4 regions of the Oerskovia gallyi genome follow, and region 2 is predicted to be linked to each of the others. Evidence: riboswitches for the same ligand, from Rfam matches in the RefSeq annotation. Region 2 holds a riboswitch; each other region holds the start of a gene.
The links. A riboswitch is a leader RNA that binds a small molecule or an ion and turns the genes downstream of it on or off. The one in region 2 is predicted to bind S-adenosylmethionine.
Positions count from the first base shown of each region.

Region 1: another riboswitch for S-adenosylmethionine. It lies ahead of H9640_RS01175 (ABC transporter substrate-binding protein); the one in region 2 lies ahead of H9640_RS06955 (hypothetical protein).
Region 3: another riboswitch for S-adenosylmethionine. It lies ahead of H9640_RS16840 (NADPH-dependent FMN reductase); the one in region 2 lies ahead of H9640_RS06955 (hypothetical protein).
Region 4: another riboswitch for S-adenosylmethionine. It lies ahead of H9640_RS17055 (rhodanese-like domain-containing protein); the one in region 2 lies ahead of H9640_RS06955 (hypothetical protein).

Region 1 is NZ_JACSQE010000001.1:259,673-264,216, forward strand. It holds gene obgE (GTPase ObgE) at 1-1,217, shown strand, start outside; gene proB (glutamate 5-kinase) at 1,468-2,610, shown strand; SAM riboswitch class IV at 2,682-2,793, shown strand; gene H9640_RS01175 (ABC transporter substrate-binding protein) at 3,084-4,544, shown strand, end outside.
Region 2 is NZ_JACSQE010000004.1:266,469-271,012, reverse strand. It holds gene H9640_RS06970 (TM0106 family RecB-like putative nuclease) at 1-219, shown strand, start outside; gene H9640_RS06965 (transglutaminase-like domain-containing protein) at 271-1,269, opposite strand; gene H9640_RS06960 (hypothetical protein) at 1,404-2,156, opposite strand; gene H9640_RS06955 (hypothetical protein) at 2,289-2,663, opposite strand; SAM riboswitch class IV at 2,769-2,880, opposite strand; gene H9640_RS06950 (cold-shock protein) at 3,010-3,213, opposite strand; gene H9640_RS06945 (polysaccharide deacetylase family protein) at 3,396-4,544, opposite strand, start outside.
Region 3 is NZ_JACSQE010000015.1:41,978-46,521, reverse strand. It holds gene H9640_RS16855 (LLM class flavin-dependent oxidoreductase) at 1-649, shown strand, start outside; gene H9640_RS16850 (hypothetical protein) at 810-1,226, shown strand; gene H9640_RS16845 (flavin reductase family protein) at 1,298-1,864, opposite strand; gene H9640_RS16840 (NADPH-dependent FMN reductase) at 1,861-2,514, opposite strand; SAM riboswitch class IV at 2,535-2,644, opposite strand; gene gdhA (NADP-specific glutamate dehydrogenase) at 2,908-4,245, shown strand; gene H9640_RS16830 (copper homeostasis protein CutC) at 4,471-4,544, shown strand, end outside.
Region 4 is NZ_JACSQE010000015.1:90,933-95,476, reverse strand. It holds gene H9640_RS17065 (LLM class flavin-dependent oxidoreductase) at 1-595, opposite strand, end outside; gene H9640_RS17060 (O-succinylhomoserine sulfhydrylase) at 710-1,969, opposite strand; gene H9640_RS17055 (rhodanese-like domain-containing protein) at 1,990-2,454, opposite strand; SAM riboswitch class I at 2,461-2,553, opposite strand; gene H9640_RS17050 (phosphotransferase enzyme family protein) at 2,627-3,469, shown strand; SAM riboswitch class IV at 3,550-3,664, shown strand; gene H9640_RS17045 (aminotransferase class V-fold PLP-dependent enzyme) at 3,706-4,544, shown strand, end outside.

The DNA.
Region 1 (4,544 bases), on a different contig from region 2:
ACGTCCTGGCCGACCTCGTCGGCGAGGGCGCCGAGTACGTCGCCGCCGCAGGTGGCCGGGGCGGCCTCGGCAACGCCGCGCTCGCCTCCCAGCGCCGCAAGGCCCCGGGCTTCGCGCTGCTCGGCGAGCCCGGTGAGGAGGCCGACTTCGTCCTCGAGGTCAAGTCGATCGCCGACGTCGCGCTCGTCGGGTTCCCGAGCGCGGGCAAGTCCTCGCTCGTCGCCGCGATCTCCGCAGCCCGGCCCAAGATCGCCGACTACCCGTTCACGACCCTCGTCCCCAACCTGGGCGTGGTCCAGGCGGGCGACTCGCGCTACACCGTCGCCGACGTCCCCGGCCTCATCCCCGGCGCGAGCCAGGGCAAGGGACTCGGCCTCGAGTTCCTGCGCCACATCGAGCGCACCGCCGTGATCGTGCACGTGCTCGACTGCGCGACCCTCGAGCCCGATCGTGACCCGATCTCCGACCTCGAGGCCCTCGAGGCCGAGCTCGACGCCTACGCGGGCGACCTCGACATCGAGGGGGCCCGGCTCCCGCTCAACGAGCGCCCGCGCCTCGTGGTGCTCAACAAGATCGACGTCCCCGAGGCCCGCGAGCTCGCCGAGCTCGTGCGCCCCGACCTCGAGGCCCGCGGCCTGCGCGTCTTCGAGATCTCGACCGCGAGCCACGAGGGCCTGCGCCCCCTGACGTTCGCGCTCGCCGAGCTCGTCGACCAGGCCCGCCGCGAGGCCCCGGCCCCCGCCCCGGCGCGCACGATCCTGCGCCCCAAGGCCGTCGACGACGCGGGCTTCACCGTGACCCGCAAGGGTGGTGCCGAGACCGGCTTCTACTACGAGGTCCGTGGCTCCAAGCCCGAGCGCTGGGTCCGCCAGACCGACTTCTCGAACGACGAGGCCGTGGGCTACCTCGCGGACCGCCTCGCACGCCTGGGGGTCGAGGAGAAGCTCTTCAAGGCCGGCGCCGTCGCGGGCGACGAGGTGCGCATCGGCTCCGACAAGAACGCGGTCGTGTTCGACTGGGAGCCCACGCTCATCACGGGCGCCGAGCACCTCGGCGGCCCCCGCGGCTCCGACCTCCGCCTCGAGGACACCTCGCGCCCCACGCGTACCGACAAGCGCCGCGAGTACACCGAGCGCATGGACGCCAAGGCCGAGGCCCGCGCCGAGCTCTGGACCGAGCGCGAGTCCGGCCACTGGACGGACCCCGACCAGGACTGACCTCCCGCGCGGGTCGACGAGCGTCGTCGACCGTGCACGTCCGCCCGCAGGGCGGGTACGGCCCCTCGGGTCGTGCCCGCCCTGCGGCGTCCCCGGGGGTCTCGACCCCGCGCCCGGGCGGCACGGGCGCCCAGGGGGAGCGTCGTCGTCGTGCCCGGGCCGGCGGCATGCCGCCCACGCCGTCCCACCGTGAGGTGTCACACGGTGAAACGGCGCCCCGTCCGAGCGCCCGGCGCGGGATGATGAGCCCGTGAATGCGCTCTCCGCACGCTCCCAGGTCGCCACGGCCCACCGGGTCGTCGTCAAGATCGGCTCCTCGTCCCTCACCGGACCGGACGGGCACCTCAGCGTCCCGGCCCTGCACGCGCTCGTCGACGTGATCGCGGCCCGCCACGCGGCGGGCGGGCAGGTCGTGCTCGTGACGTCGGGGGCGATCGCCGCGGGGATCGGTCCGCTGGGCCTGAGCGCGCGACCGCGCGACCTCGCGACGGCCCAGGCCGCGGCCTCGGTGGGGCAGGGGCTCCTGGTCGCCCGCTACGCCCAGGCGTTCGCCGAGTACGGCATCCGCGTGGGCCAGGTGCTCCTCACGGCCGAGGACACCATCCGCCGCGGGCACTACCGCAACGCGCAGCGCTCGCTCGAGCGGCTCCTGGACCTGGGCATCGTGCCGGTCGTCAACGAGAACGACGCGGTCGCGACCGACGAGATCCGCTTCGGGGACAACGACCGTCTCGCGGCCCTGGTCTCGCACCTGGTGCGCGCCGACGCGATGGTCCTGCTGACCGACGTCGACGGCCTGTACGACGGCCCGCCCTCGCGCCCGGGCACGCAGCGCATCCGCGAGGTCCGGTCCGCGCTCGACCTCGAAGGCATCGAGGTCACGGGCCGGGGCAGCTCGATCGGGACCGGCGGCATGCTCACCAAGCTCGAGTCGGTGCGCATCGCGACGGGCTCGGGCATCCCGGTCGTCCTGACCAAGGCCGCGCACGCCGAGGGCGCGCTCGCGGGGCACGAGGTGGGGACCTGGTTCGCCGTGACGGGCAAGCGCACCACGCGCCGGCGCCTGTGGCTCGCGCACGCGGCCCGCACGCGCGGACGACTCGAGCTCGACGAGGGAGCGGTCGCCGCGGTGCTGGGCGGACGCGCGTCGCTGCTGCCCGCAGGCGTGGTCGGCGTCACGGGAGACTTCGACGCGGGCGACCCCGTCGAGCTCGTCGCCCCCGACGGGCGCGTGATCGCGCGCGGCCTCGTCGCGTTCGACTCGAGCGACATCCCGGACCTGCTCGGCCGTTCGACGCACGAGCTGCGCGACAAGCTCGGCGAGGGGTACGACCGCGAGATCGTGCACCGCGACGACCTCGTGCTCGTGGGGCGCAAGCGCAAGGCGTCCTGAGTCGTCTCACGGTGTGGGACGGTCTGCTCACCCCTTGACTCGGTGGCCTCGGGCGGCTTTCCTGTGCGCCAGGTGAAGAGCGCCAGCGCCAAGACCCGGCTCGCTGGCCAGCAACCCTTCGACGTGACGGGGTGCTCCGGGTGGTACCTGACCGCGACCCGTCGGGCGCGGTAAGCACACGGAGGAACGGGCGATGCGCGCACTCGGAACGCAACAGGGGCTCGACGGCAGGGGTGTCCGCTGCCTCGACGCGGGGACCCTCGTGCTCTGTTGTCGCTGACACGCGGCTGACCCCTCGCCGCTCCTGACGTGCGGCCGACATCCCGTCCCACCCTCGCCGTCCCCTGACGGCCCCCACCGCCGCTCACCGTGAGCCCGGCGTCGATCCGACGCACCCACGGTCCGTCGGCGACCCCTCAGCGCCCCGGCCGTGCCGGACCGACGGCGCGCACGACCGAAGGAGCACTGCTCGCATGTCCCTCTCGACCTGGCCCTCGGGCCCCGGCGGCCGCACGGCCCCGTCTCGCCGCGCGCTCGTCGCGGCCTCCCTCGCCGCGACGGCGCTCCTGCTCGGGGCGTGCGGCTCCGGTGGCGGCAGCACCGCGGACGGCGCGTCCCCCGGCCCGACGGCGGAGCCCGTCCCGGGCGGCAACCTCACCTTCGCGGTCACGGTCGACTCGCACTGCATCGACCCCCAGCAGGTCGGGAACAACGACGCGATCGCCTCGGCCCGCCAGACCGTGGCCTCGCTCACCGCGCAGGACCCGGACACGGGAGAGATCCTGCCGTGGCTCGCGGAGAGCTGGGAGGTCGACGCGGACGCCACGAGCTTCACGTTCACGCTCCGGGAGGGGCCGACGTTCGCCGACGGCACGCCGATCGACGCGGCCGCCGTCAAGACGAACTTCGACAAGATCGTCGAGCTCGGCGCGGCGGCCTCGCTCGGCTCTGCCTACCTCGTCGGGTACGAGGGAACCACGGTCGTGGACCCCCGCACCGTGCGGGTCGACTTCTCGGCACCCAGCGCGCAGTTCCTCCAGGCGTCCTCGACGTTCTCGCTCGGACTGCTCTCGCCCGCTTCCGCCGCGCTCAGCGTCGAGGACCGGTGCGCCGGGAAGTTCGTGGGCTCCGGGCCGTTCGCGGTGAGGTCCTACACGTTCGACCAGGAGGTCGTGCTCGAGAAGGTCGCCGGCTACGACTGGGCCTCCGGGGCCGACGACCACACCGGGGAGGCGTACCTCGACACCGTGACCGTGAAGTTCGTGCCCGAGGCCAGCGTGCGTACCGGCAGCCTGCTCTCGGGCCAGATCGACGCGACCGCGGCCATCAGCACGGTCGACCTGCCGCAGTTCGACGGCAACGGCTTCTGGCTCGCGTACCGGGCGAACCCGGGCGTCGTCTTCAACCTCTTCCCCAACGAGTCGCGACCGCTCGCCGCCGACCCGGCGGTGCGGCAGGCGATCAGCAAGGGCATCGACCGCGAGGAGATCGCCGCGACCCTGCTGACCCCGCAGGACGAGCCTGCGACGAGCGTGCTGTCGCACTCGACCCCGCTGTGGGCCGATGTCTCGGACGACCTCGCGTACGACCCGGACGGTGCGGAGGCGCTCCTCGACGACGCCGGCTGGGTCGAGGGCGCCGACGGTGTGCGGGTCAAGGACGGTCAGCGGCTGTCCACCACGGTCACGTTCTGGCAGGTGGCCGAGCCGCTCGAGCTCGTCCAGCAGCAGCTCGCGAAGATCGGCGTGGACCTCCAGCTCAAGCAGGTCACGGTCGCCGAGTCCACCGAGCTCAAGAAGTCCGGGGACTTCGACTTCGACTACTACAACCTGACGCGCTCGGACCCCGACGTGCTGCGCACGATCTTCTCGGCCAACGCGCGCAACATCAACAAGCGGGCACCCGAGGAGGTCGACGACCTGCTCGACCGCTCG
Region 2 (4,544 bases):
TCGATGACGGCCTCGGCGCGGGAGGACGTGCCGCGCGGTATGGAGTTCCTCCTCTCGCGCAACCGCGTCAACGTCGCGGTCTCGCGGGGTCAGTGGTGCGCGGTCGTGGTCCGCTCGCCCCGGCTCACCGACTACCTGCCGAACCACCCCGAGGAGCTCGCCGAGCTGGGCGCGTTCATCGGTCTGTGCAGCTCGGGCAGCCGCTCGCCGCTCCGCTGAGTGCGGGGTAGTCGTCGTCGTGGCGGGCTCCCGACGACGACTATCCCGCACTCAGGCGGTCGGCGGCCTCAGGCTGCCGGCGGCGTCGAGGTGCCGGTCGGTGAGGTCGGTCCATCTGCTGGGTCCCGTGGGGGAGAGGGTGCGCACCCGTGGCCCAGGATGCAGCCGGTCGTCGACGGCATAGCGTGCGGTGAGCTCCTCCTCCGCCTCCTGGTCGCCCTGGTCGGCACGGACGAGCAGGGTCGCGATCTCGTCGACCAGCGTGAGGTCGGCGCCCTCGAGCGTGTCGTCCGTGCTCATCGCCCCCCACGTGTCCCACAGCAGCAGCTCGTCCCCCTGACGGTGGGCCAGCTCGAACAGGACGTAGTCGTGGACGAACCAGTCGCCGCGGAACGGCAGCCCCGGGTCCACTCCGAACAGGTCCGCGTCCGCCAGCCCGGCACGGAGCGCGAGCCAGGCCGTGGCTGCGGGGACGAACGGTAGAGCCAGGTCCTCGGCGACATCCCCCGTGCCCCGTGGAAGATCCAGGGGGTCGAACGGGAACACCGGGTCTCCCGCGGTGAGCTCGGGGTCCCAGCGCAACCAGCGGCCGTCCGCCCAGTGCTCGACGACGACGTGATCGTGGTGGAAGCCGGGCGTGAAGTACGAGACGAACCCCACGCGGGTCCTGGCGGGGATGCCGTGCTCGCGCAGCACCCCGACGGTCAGCAGCGCGTGGTCCCGGCAGCAGCCTCCCACCCGGTCGCAGACCGCCCGAGGCTCGGTGAGCGCGGTCCCGTGCCGGGAGTGGTCGAGGTCGAGGATCGTCGCGAGCCACCGGCTGTCGACGTCCGTGGCACGCTCGGCCGGCATGAACTCGGCCTCGGCGCGATAGTGCGCGATCACGTTGCGTGCCACCTGCCCCAGCGCGTCCGGGTCGGTGGGTACGCCCCGCAGGAGCTGGGCGTGCTCCCCGGGCGAGGAGTACGGCGAGTGGGCCACCCAGCGGGCGACCGCGGGATGGACGGCGGTCGTGCCGACCGGCTCGAGGCGGCTGGACGGGTCGTTCATCGGATCCTCCGAGGTCGCGGGTCACGAGCGGCGTGATGCCGGGCACCAGTGTCGACCGCGTCGCGCGCCAGGGCAATGCCTCGGCCCGGCGGACCGTCGGCTCCGTCCGAGCGAGGGCCGGGCGGACGAGGTCCTCAGAAGTCTCCGAACCCGCCGAAGTCCCCACCGCCGAAGTCCCCACCGCCGAAGTCGCCGAAGCCCCCGCCTCCGGCCTCGGTGAAGTCGCCGCCGCCCGCGTCGCCGCCGCCCGCGTCGTCGCCGCCCGTGTCGCCGGCTCCGGGGTCGCCCTCGGTCGCGCCCGGGTCGCCTGCGCCCGAGGTGCCGCCGTCGCCCGCGAAGTCGGCCGTGGGGTCGCCGAACATCGGGCCGAACATCATGTTGGCGACCGCGGAGCCGATCACGACGCCCGCGATGGTGCCGAGCATGCTCGAGCCGATCATCGAGCCCATGCCCGGCCCGCCCGGCCCGCCCGGCCCGCCCGGCCCGCCCGGCCCGCCCGGCCCGCCCTGCCTGCCGCCGAACGACCGTTCGAGCGTGCCGGGGTTGCGCATCTCGGCGCGGGTCGCCATGCGGGCGAGCGACTGCGGGTCGTCGGAGGTAGCGCGCTCGGCGGGCGGCACGTTCTCACCCAGCTCGGTCAGCACGCGTCGACGCTGCTCGGGCGTCAGCCGCTCGAACGCCTCGGCGTGCGCCTGCTCGACGGCCTCCGGGGGAGCCGTGCGCAGCAGGTAGCGGTAGCGGTCGATCGCGACGTCGTCCTCGCTGCGCGCGGGGCCGGTCGGGGCCGGGGGCGCAGTGCCGTAGGCGGGCGCACCGGGACGGTCTGCCGAACCGTGAAGCCTGTCGTCCTGCGGGGTGCGGCCGAGGAGGCGGTCGAGGAATCCCATGAGCGTGTCCTTCTGGTCGAACCGTCGAGGGCGGGTGCCCTCACCGGTTCAACGCGGCGCCCGGCCCGCCCGTTCCGTCGAGTGCATGGTCCGGCTGCGAGACGCCCGGCGAGTCGCAGCCGGATCACGCACTCAGCGGCGAGCGTGGGGCGGCTCCGGCGCCGGACCCACCCCGCCGACCAGCCGGACGTTGAGCGCCCGTCCCGCGAGCTCGAGCGCGTGGTACTGCTCGTGCACCCGCACGGTGACCCCGGGGTCGAGGGCGAGGCTCGTGTGGTGCCACACCCGGCACGCTCCCTCGCCCGTCGCGTACTCGACGACGACCTCGGTGCCGCCGCTGGTCGTCCGCACCGCGAGCACGACGCCCTCGCGCCACCCCCAGGGCCGGTTGCGGAGCATGCGCTCGTGGACGGGGTGCAGCAGGTGCCCCGTGTCGAACCGGTCGCACACGGTGGGCGGGGGACAGGCGACGACCGTCGCCCGGCGTTCCATGACGCGCTCGGCCATGGTGCTCCTTCTCTCCGTGCCCGACGACGGGGCTCACCCGCGTGCGCACGCCCACCCGGGAGGCTCCCCGGGTGAGGGGCACGAGGAGGCGCCCTACGACGTCGGGCCTCGCTCTTCCCCCACGGTCGTGGGGGCGGGTCTTCCTCCGGGAGCACCGTGCGCGTCGCGCGGTTGCCGGACCAGCACGCCGGAGGGCGGTTCGCTGGTCCTCTGGACCGTTCTCAGTTCTACCACGGCGTCACCGACCGAGCACAGGGAGCACCTGGTCCTGGACGCACGAGTGCCCCCGACCGAGACGGTCGGGGGCACTCGTTCAATGATCAGCTACGCCCGGAGGCGAGTGAGATCAGAGCGGGCGGATGTTCTCCGCCTGCGGGCCCTTGGGGCCCTGCGTCACGTCGAACTCGACGCGCTGGTTCTCCTCGAGCGAGCGGAAGCCCTGCGTCTGGATGGCGGAGTAGTGCGCGAACACGTCGGCGCTGCCGTCCTCAGGTGCGATGAAGCCGTAGCCCTTTTCGCCGTTGAACCACTTCACGGTTCCCAATGCCATGGGGATCTCCTTCTAGAGTTTCAAACAGCTCCATGATCTGGAGCCGAACATCACGGTGTTCGTCGTCAACTCTTGGGTAACAAGGTTCGCGGTGGCATGGGGCCGTTGCGCAAGGACAAGCGAGGCACTGCAATCTCACCGGCTACGGTACAGGGGTTACTCCGACTGTGCTAGCCCTGATGCTAACGATTGAAGTACGCCTGTCCGCCAACCAGGTCAGGGTCGAGCAAATCGGGCACCGTCACGAGCGTGTAGCCGGCAGCCCGCAGACCGTCCACGATGCCCGGGACGGCGTCGACGGTCGAGGCGTGGATGTCGTGCATCAGGAGGATCGCCCCAGGTCGGACGCCTGCGAGCGCCCGTTCGGTCGTCATGGCCGCGTCCTTGTTCTTCCAGTCCTCGGTGTCGACGTCCCACAGGATCGCCGGCTCGTTCCGCTGGGAGAGGACGCTCGTCACAGTGTCGCTCGTCGCGCCGTACGGAGGGCGCACGAGGGTCGGTCGGACGCCTGACGCGGCCTCGACCGCGTCCGCCGTCGACGTCAGCTCGTCCGTGATCTGGTCCGTGCCGAGCTTGGACAGGTCCGGGTGGGACCAGGTGTGGTTCCCGATGGCGTGCCCTTCGGCGACCTCGCGGCGGACCAGGTCGGGGTGCGACGTGACGGACCGGCCGACGAGGAAGAACGTCGCCTTGGCCTGCTTCTCGGCGAGGGTGTCGAGCAGGCGCGACGTGTGCTTGCCGGGTCCGTCGTCGAACGTCAGGGCCACGCACCTGAGCACCGAGCAGTCCGGGGCTCCCGGGGACGCGGGCGGCACGGGCGGGGTCGTCACGGGGGGCTCGACGGGCGGCGGCGTGATCCCCATGAACGGGGTGCCGCTCGACGCGGTGTCCGCGAGCTGCTTCCCGACCGCGGACAGGACCGTCCGCGTCGCGTCGGGCTCGATGCGCACGGCCAGCTCTCCGTCCGAGCGGGCAGAGACCAGGCCGGGGGAGAAGACCAGGGTCGCGGCGCCGTCGGGCCCCAGGCGAACGTCCCGGAAGGTGTCCTCCGACGCGGGCACCGGCTCCTCGAACCCGAGCCCGGCCTGGTCGAGCGCCGCGTCGACCCACTGCGCGGCCTGCTTGCGGCCGTCGGCCGTGAAGAGGTCCGAGGACCACGTCGTGGTCGCGCGCGGGAGGTCGGTGTAGAACGTCTGGGCGCCGGTCGTGCCGTTCGCCCCGCCCGTGAAGGAGTACGTCGTGGCACGCACGCCCAGCACGTCTCCCTGCGCGAGCACCAGGTCCCATCCGACGTTGAGCTCGTTGCCCACCCCGGCCGGGTCGACCGCGGC
Region 3 (4,544 bases), on a different contig from region 2:
CTGGGAGGGACGTCACCGCCCCGACCTGCAAGGCGCCACGACCCTGCCGCGCCCGTACGACGGTGCGTTCCGGATCTGGCACGGGTCCGCGACCTCGCGGTTCGCTGTCGAGCTCGCCGCGAGGTGGGGCGACCCGATCGTGAGCGCCAACGCGCTCCAGCCCCGCGAGAGCTACCAGGTACTGATCGACCACTACCGCGAGCAGTACGCGGCCGCAGGGCACGACCCGGCGTACGGGTTCGTCGGGTCGGGGTCCGGCGGGCTGTTCCTCGCGGACACGACCGAGCAGGCGATCGAGGAGTTCCGCCCCATCTACGAGGGCGCCGTCGCGCGCGCAGACCTGCGCAAGCACGACCCGTCCGCGGTCGGCAAGGTCACGAGCTTCCGGACCATCGAGGAGGCCGTCGAGCGCGGCCCCGCCCTCGTCGGCTCTCCCGAGCGCGTGGCCGAGAAGATCCTCGACTACCACCAGAGCTACGGGCACGACCTCCAGTCGGTCTCGATCAACCACCTCCTGGAGCCCGCCCGGCAGGACGACGTGCTGCGCCGGTTCGCGGAGGAGGTCGTGCCGCTGGTCAGGGCCGAGGTCAAGACCGACCTCTGGGGGCCCGCCGACGCCCGCCGGGCCAAGGGGTTCACGGCACGGTAGGCCTGGCTGGGGAGCGGGCGAGGGACGCCCGGCAGAGGCCGACCGCGGGCCGGCCGGGCACGACCGGCACCCTGGCGGAGCGTTCCCGCTCGGCCTAGGCTGGAAGTGTCCGGCAGGCCCTCGCGTGCGCCGGGCACGGGCACGGAAGAAGGCTCCGACGATGTGGCTCCTCGTGGTCTCCGGAGCGGTGGGCGCGGCCCTGGTCGCCGCCATCGCCTGGTCCACGATGCGCGTCGGCCGGTCTTCCACCGATGCCCTCCCGCCACCCGGACCGCACCGGACCACCCTGCGCGAGCGGCGCCGTCGGGCTCCCGATCCTCTCGTCGCGCTCGCTCTCCAGATCCGCCTCGGGCGGCTCGCCGACGAGCTGCGCGCGGTCGAGGCCGACCCGGACGTCTACGCCCGCGCCCACCACTACCTCGCCGCGCAGGGCGCGTACGACGCGCTGCTGCGCGAGGCGTGCCGGCTCAGCGGCCTCGACGTCGTGGCCGACCCGCTGCGCGCGGGCCTGCGCAGCGACGAGGACGAGCGGCTGCGCGAGGAGCTCGAGCTCAGCGCGCGCGGGTGGACCTGGTAGCCAGGCGGCACGGGTGAGGGGCCCGACGGCGGCGCGCTCCGCCGTCGGGCCCCTCACCCAGATCGTGGGCCTCAGAGGGCCGAGTGGTCCCCGATCCGGTGGTAGGACCGGTCGTGGTAGACGAGCGGCGTGGCGTCCGCCCGGGTCCCCGACGCGAGCGCGCGCAGCGAGACCAGGTAGCTGTCGCCCACGGGCGTGCGCTGGATGATGCGGCCGCGCACCCAGGACAGCGCGCCGTCGATCACGGGCTCCCCGGACGCGAGAGGAGCCCACCCGCCGGCTGCGAAGCGGTCGATCCCGCTCGTCGCGAACCGCGCGGACACGTCGTCCTGGTCGGCGCTGAGGAAGTTGACCGTGACCGTGCGGGCCGCGGAGATCGCGGGCCACGACGACGACGTCGACGCGAGCGAGAACGCGAGCAGCGGCGGCGCGGCCGAGACCGAGATGACCGACGTCGCCGTGAAGCCCACGGGCCGGCCCTCGTGCTCGAGCGCGATCACCGCGACGCCCGCGGGGTGCTGCCGGAACACCGCCTTGTAGGCGTCGGCGCTGAGCTGCGGCTCGTCCTGCTCGTGGAGCAGGGCCTCGAGCCCGGCGAGGCGCGCGACGTCGGAGCGGGTCGTGGGTTCGGCGGTCATCGGGTCACCTCGGCGAGCTCGGGGGCGGTCGCGTGGGTGGTCTCCTGCCCGACGGCGTCGCCCGCCGCCCGCAGCAGGGGACCTCCCGCGTGGCCGAGCCAGGCGTCGACGGCGCTCGTGAGGTCGGCCTCGCCCAGCCGGGAGTCCAGGAGGGTCAGCGTGCGTGCGGGGACCGTCGCGCCGAGCTCGACGAGGAGCGGGCGCAGGTGCACCTCGCCCGCGAGAGCGTGCGCGGGGTTGCCCGACACCACGACCGGGACGGCCACGACGCTGGCCAGCCCGTCCGGGCCGTAGAGGTCGAGGAACGCCTTGAGGAGGCCGGTGTACGAGCCCTTGTAGACGGGCGTCGCGACGACCAGGACCGCGGCGCCCGCGGCGGTCTCCCGCGCGGCGTCGGCGCGCGGGTGCTCGGGGGCGAGGATCTCGGTCGCGATCTCGGCGAGGTCGATCGTGGCCTGGTCGGGCCCGTTCACGTCAGGCCCGTTCACGTCGGCCGCGGCCAGGCCCAGGTGGTCGGCGACCCGGGCCGCGACCGTCCGGGCGGCGGCCAGGGTCCGCGAACCGGGACGGGGGTTGCCGACCAGGGTGACCAGGGCCGGTCGCGGGTGGTCGGTCTGCGTGGGGCGGGGGGCTGCAGGGTGCTGGGTCATCGCTTCCTCACTGTCGTCGTGCTGCACGCTTGCCGCGTCGTGCCGGCGCGGCCGGGTCATCTCCCGGAGCACCCCGTCGTGAAGGGGTTGCTGACCAGCGAGCCGGGGCTTCGCGCTGGTGCTCGTGACCTCTGGACAGGGGTATAGACCCGTGGGGGGCTTTCTGCACCGATCCGGTCGAGAATTCTCACGGGGTGGACGGAGGTTTCGTGCTGCGTGCTCTGGCACGTCACACGGTGTCGACCGACGCAGGGAGACCGGACCGTTGCCCCGGGCACGAGCAACGTCCCAGGTCGTGAGCCCGGCGTCTCCCAGAGTGGGACGGGAGTACGGCGCTGTTTACGAGTACGTAACCTGGTGCGGTTCAAAGCCCGCCCTGCCGAGGAGCACTCCATGGATAGTCGTCTGCAGTCCGTCTTCGACGAGGTCCTCGCCCGCAACCCTGGTGAGGTCGAGTTCCACCAGGCGGTTCGCGAGGTCTTCGACTCGCTCGGGCCGGTGCTCCAGAAGAACCCCCAGTACGTCGACGCGGCCGTGCTCGAGCGCATCTGCGAGCCCGAGCGCCAGATCATCTTCCGCGTGCCGTGGGTCGACGACCAGAACCACGTCCAGATCAACCGCGGCTTCCGCGTCGAGTTCAACTCGGCCCTCGGCCCGTTCAAGGGCGGTCTGCGCTTCCACCCGTCGGTGTACCTGGGAATCGTCAAGTTCCTCGGGTTCGAGCAGATCTTCAAGAACTCCCTCACGGGCATGCCCATCGGCGGCGGCAAGGGCGGCTCTGACTTCGACCCGCGCGGCAAGTCCGACGGCGAGGTCATGCGCTTCTGCCAGTCCTTCATGACCGAGCTCTACCGCCACATCGGCGAGTACACCGACGTCCCCGCGGGGGACATCGGCGTGGGAGGCCGCGAGATCGGCTACCTGTTCGGCCAGTACAAGCGCATCACGAACCGCTACGAGTCCGGCGTCCTCACGGGCAAGGGCATCAGCTGGGGCGGGTCGCTCGTGCGGACCGAGGCCACGGGCTACGGCACGGTGTTCTTCGCGGACCACATGCTGCGTACCAAGGGCCAGAGCTTCGACGGCCAGCGCGTCGTCGTCTCCGGATCGGGGAACGTCGCGACCTACGCGATCCAGAAGGCCCAGCAGCTCGGTGCGAACGTCGTGTCCTTCTCCGACTCCTCGGGCTACGTGGTGGACGAGGCAGGCGTGGACGTCGACCTGCTCCGCCAGATCAAGGAGGTCGAGCGCGGGCGCGTGGCCGACTACGTCGAGCGCCGCCCCGGCGCGCGCCTCGTGACGGGCGGCAGCATCTGGGACGTCCCCGCGACGGTCGCGCTGCCGTGCGCCACCCAGAACGAGCTGACCGAGCAGGACGCCAAGCAGCTCGTCGCGAACGGCGTCCTCGCGGTCGCGGAGGGCGCCAACATGCCCACGACCCCGGGCGCCGTCGCGCTCCTGCAGGACGCCGGCGTGCTGTTCGCACCCGGCAAGGCCGCGAACGCCGGCGGCGTCGCGACCTCGGCCCTCGAGATGCAGCAGAACGCCTCGCGCGACGCGTGGACGTTCGAGTACACCGAGGAGCGCCTCGCGCACATCATGGCGGGCATCCACGCGCGCTGCGAGGAGACCGCCGACGAGTACGGGACGCCGGGCAACTACGTCCTGGGTGCGAACATCGCGGGCTTCACCAAGGTCGCCGACGCGATGATCTCGCTGGGCGTCATCTGACCGACCTGAGCCCTTGGGGCCCTACCGACCGACGGGAGCGTCGTCCTCCGTGCGCCTCACGGCGTGCGCAGGACGCCGCTCCCGTCGGCGTTCCGGGGGCTCGACGCCGTGGCGAGGGGAGCGGCCCCTGACGGCAGAGCGCGCGCGGTCCCGTCGGGTCTACGCTGACCGCTGACACCGGGTGCGCTGCGGCGTGCCGACCCCTGACCCAAGGAGCATCCCCACATGGCACGCGAGGTCGCCCTCGAGATCGCAGTCCAGGACACCGACGGCGTGCGGGTCGCGGCGGAGGTCGGCGC
Region 4 (4,544 bases), on a different contig from region 2:
TGGCGAACACGTACGGCAGGCCGAGCTCGGCGGCCAGGCGCGCGGAGTAGTCGCTCGACCCGAGCAACCACACGGTCGGCACCGACTCGGCGGCCGGAGTCGCGTGGACGTCGTAGACCTGACCGGTCGTGAGGCGGACCGAGGCGCCCTCGGCACTCATGAGCGAGCGGATGTCCTGGACGTGCTGGGGGAAGCGGTCGACGTCGGACGTCGGGCCGCTGCTGCGCAGCAGGGCGGTGACGACCGGGTCGCTGCCGGGCGCGCGCCCGATGCCCAGGTCGACGCGCCCCGGGGCCATGGCCTCCAGGACCGCGAACTGCTCCGCGACGACGAGCGGCGCGTGGTTGGGGAGCATGACGCCGCCCGACCCGACGCGGATCCGCTCGGTCACCGCGGCGGCCGCCGAGATCATGACGGGCGGTGCGGACGCGGCGACCGCGGGCATGTTGTGGTGCTCGGCGAACCAGTAGCGCGTGAAGCCGAGGCGGTCGGCGAGGCGCACGAGGTCCAGGGAGGCGGCGATGGCCTGGGCGGAGGACTGTCCCGAGCGGACGGGGACGAGGTCGAGGACGGAGAGGCGCGGCGAGGTAGTCATCGCCTGGTGCAACCCCGGGATACGGCCGGGGTATTCCTGCGCGGCCGCTGGGTGCGGAGTACGTGTCGTCGTCGGGCAGGTTTCACGACACGTACTCCGCACCCGGCCGGACGGTCAGCGGCGCAGCGCCTGCTCGACGTCCTCGATCAGGTCGAGCGGGTCCTCGAGGCCGATCGACAGGCGCACGGTCGTCTCCGCGATCCCGACGGCGGCACGCCCGTCCGGCCCCAGCTTGCGGTGCGTCGTGGTCGCGGGGTGCGTGATGAGCGACTTGGCGTCACCCAGGTTGTTGGAGATGTCCACGACCCGCAGCGCGTCGAGGAACTGGAACGTGCGCTTCTTGAGGAGCTCGGGGTCGGTGCCCGGGTCGTCGGCGCCCGGCACGTCGAGGTTGAACGTCACGACCGTCCCGCCCCCGCTCTGCTGGGCCTTGGCGAGCTCGACCTGCGGGTGCGAGGCGAGGAACGGGTAGCGCACGGCCGTGACGCCGGGCAGCTCCTCCAGCGCGGTCGCGACCTGGAGGGCCGAGGCGTTCTGCGCCTTGACGCGCACCGACAGCGTCTCGAGCCCCTTGACCAGGACCCAGGCGTTGAACGCGCTGAGAGAGGGGCCCGTGTTGCGGATGAAGGTCTGGACGGGTCCCTTGACGTACTCCTCGGAACCCAGGATCGCGCCGCCCAGCACGCGGCCCTGCCCGTCGATGTGCTTGGTCGCCGAGTACACGACGACGTCGGCGCCGAGCTCGAGCGGCTTCTGCAGGACGGGGGTGGCGAACACGTTGTCGAGCACGACGACGGCACCCGCGGCGTGCGCGAGCTCGCTCACGCGGCGCACGTCGATCACGTCCTGCATGGGGTTGGACGGGGTCTCGAAGAAGACGACGTCCGCGGGGGTCGACAGCGCCTCCTCCCACTGCGAGAGCACGTGACCGTCGACGTAGTCGGTGCGCACGCCCCACTTGGCGAAGATCTCGTCGAAGATCACGAGCGACGAGCCGAACAGCGCGCGGGCCGCGACGATGCGCGACCCGGCACCGACCAGCGCCGCGAGCGAGGTGAAGACCGCGGACATGCCCGACGCGGTCGCGTAGCAGGCCTCGGCGCCCTCGATGAGGCGCAGCCGCTCCTCGAACGTGTGCACCGTCGGGTTGCCGTAGCGCGAGTAGATGAAGCGGTCGACCTCGCCCGTGAACGCGGCCTCGGCCTCCGCGGCGCTCCCGTACACGTAGCCCTGCGTGAGGAAGAGCGCCTCGCTCGTCTCCTCGAAGTTGGTGCGGGCGTGGCCGCCGCGCACCGCGAGCGTGTCGGGACGGACCGAACGGGGGAGGGGGCCACGACCCGAGCCGCCCGGGATGCCGGCGGGGATGCGGAGCACGCCGTCCCCGGTCGCGGCGCTCACGACTGCGTCCAGGGGAGGCCCGCGGCGCGCCAGCCGTCGGAACCACGGTGACCGGCGCCGTCGAGCGCTCCCTCGAAACCCTCGAGGACGTTGTACGCGGGACCCAGCCCCGCGGCGGTCGCGGCCTTGGCCGCGCCGATCGAGCGGGCTCCCGAGCGGCACAGGAAGACGACCGGACGCTCAGGGCTCAGCCCGGCCGCGGTGAGCTCCGCGACGAACGCCGGGTTCGGGCGGCCCGCGACGTCGACCCACTGGGTCAGGACGGGCTCGCGGCCCGTCGAGGACAGGTCGGGGACCCCGACGAAGCGCCACTCGGCGTCGGTGCGGACGTCCACGAGGACGGCGCTCGGGTCGTTCTGGAGAAGGGTCCACGCCTGCTGGGGCGTGATGTCGCCGGCGTACCCGTCGGCGGGACGGGCGTCGGGGACCGGGGCAGCGGTCGCGCGGTCGGGGGCACTCATGGTGATCCTCCATCGGTCGTGGCGGTAGCACCCTCGCCCGTCACCGGGGGGTTGCTGCGGCGTCATCGTGCCAAGTCACTCAGCCGCTCTGGATGGTTGCGTCGGATCGTACGCCACCGTGACCACGGAAAAGAACAGGTGTCTCGCAGGGTGGTCGGGCTAGGTTCTGCGCATGAGCCACCTCCCCGAACCCGACCGCGCGCCCGACCAGGCCGAGGAGCCCCTGGCCGGTGGGAACTCGACGACCGTGGTGCGGCGAGGCGACACCGTCCGCCGCACCGCAGGGCCCTGGACGCCCACGGTCCAGGCGCTCCTGCGGCACCTGCGCGCACAGGGCGTCGCCGAGGTGCCCGAGCCGCTCGGGACGGACGAGCAGGGGCGCGAGGTGCTGTCGTTCCTCCCCGGTGACGTCGGGAACTACCCGCTGCCACCGTGGGTCTGGGACGAGTCGGTGCTCCGGGACGCGGGCGCGCTGCTGCGGCGCGTGCACGACGCGAGCGTCGGGTTCCTCGACACAGGCGCCGCCGCCCTTGTCCCCGACGCTCCGCCGGCGGCCCCCACCTGGCAGACCGCACCGCACGAGCCTGCCGAGGTCGTGTGCCACAACGACGTCGCCCCGTACAACCTGGTCTTCCGTGACGGGGCCGTGGTCGGGCTCATCGACTTCGACACCGCGAGCCCCGGCCCCCGGATCTGGGACCTGGCCTACCTCGGCTACCGGCTCGCGCCCCTCGTGGCGGACGCGGGGGAGTCGGAGGGGAGCGACGTCGTCGGGCGGCTGGACCCGTTGGCGCGCCTCGACGCCCTGGTCCGCGCGTACGGGATGCCGTACTCGCGCCGGGAGGTCCTGACCGTCGTGGTCGCGCGGCTCGACGAGCTCGCGGCGTTCACGGACGAGCGTGCGGCCGCGACCGGACGCGACGACTTCCGGGAGCACGCGGCCATGTACCGCTCCGACGCGCAGCGGGTCGAGAGTCTCGCGACGGCGTCCGATTCGCCGGATCTGCCCACCTGACAGGTTGCCTCTGCTCATCATCCGAGACGCTGTGCCCACCGGTTGACACGCTCCGCGCGCCTCGACCATCCTGGACACCAGGTCATGAGTGCCAGCGCAAAACCCCGGTTTGCTGGCCGGCAACCCTCCTCCGCGGTGGGGTGCCCCGGGTGACGACCAGGTCCCTCTCTATCAGGAGGGGGGCAAGCGCGGAGGGGCCGGCACGGCGAACTCCGACGACCACCGGAGGACGTGCCATGAGCGCACATGCAGTCATCGAAGCCCCTACCTCGTGTGCCGTGCTGCCCGTCGTGGGCAGCGACACCCTGGTCCCCCTCGTCGACGGGCGCAGCGTCCCGTACGCGAACCTCGACGTCGCGGCCTCGGCACCGGCGCTCCAGGTCGTGGCCGACCGGGTCACCGAGGTCCTGCCGCTGTACGCGAGCGTGCACCGCGGCGCGGGCTACCTCTCCCAGGTGTCGACGGCCCTCTACGAGGCTGCGCGTCAGACCATCGGCGCGTTCGTGGGGGCGCGCGAGGACGACGTCACGATCGTCACGCGCAACACCACGGACTCCCTCAACCTCCTCGCGGGCTGCGTCCCGGCCCAGGCCGACGGCTCGCCGGGGCGGGTGCTCGTCCTCGACGTCGAGCACCACGCGAACCTCCTGCCCTGGCAGCGCACGGGGGGCGCCACGGTCCTGGTCGGCGGTGCGACCGTCGCCGAGACCCTGTCGGGCCTGCGCGCCGAGCTCTCGCGCTTCCCGTACGCGCTCGTCGCGATCACGGGGGCCTCGAACGTCACGGGCGAGTCGCTGCCCCTCGCCGAGGTCGTGGCCGCGGCGCACGACGCCGGCGCGCGCGTCCTGCTCGACGGCGCACAGCTCGTCCCGCACCGCGGCGTCTCGCTCGCCGCGAGCGACGTGGACTACGTCGCGTTCTCTGGGCACAAGACGTACGCGCCGTTCGGTGCGGGCGCGCTCGTGGGCCGCCGCGACTGGCTCGACACCGGCACGCCCTACCTCGCCGGCGGCGGCGCGGTGCGCAACGTGACGCTCGACGGCACCACGTGGCAGAGCGCCCCGGCGCGGCACGA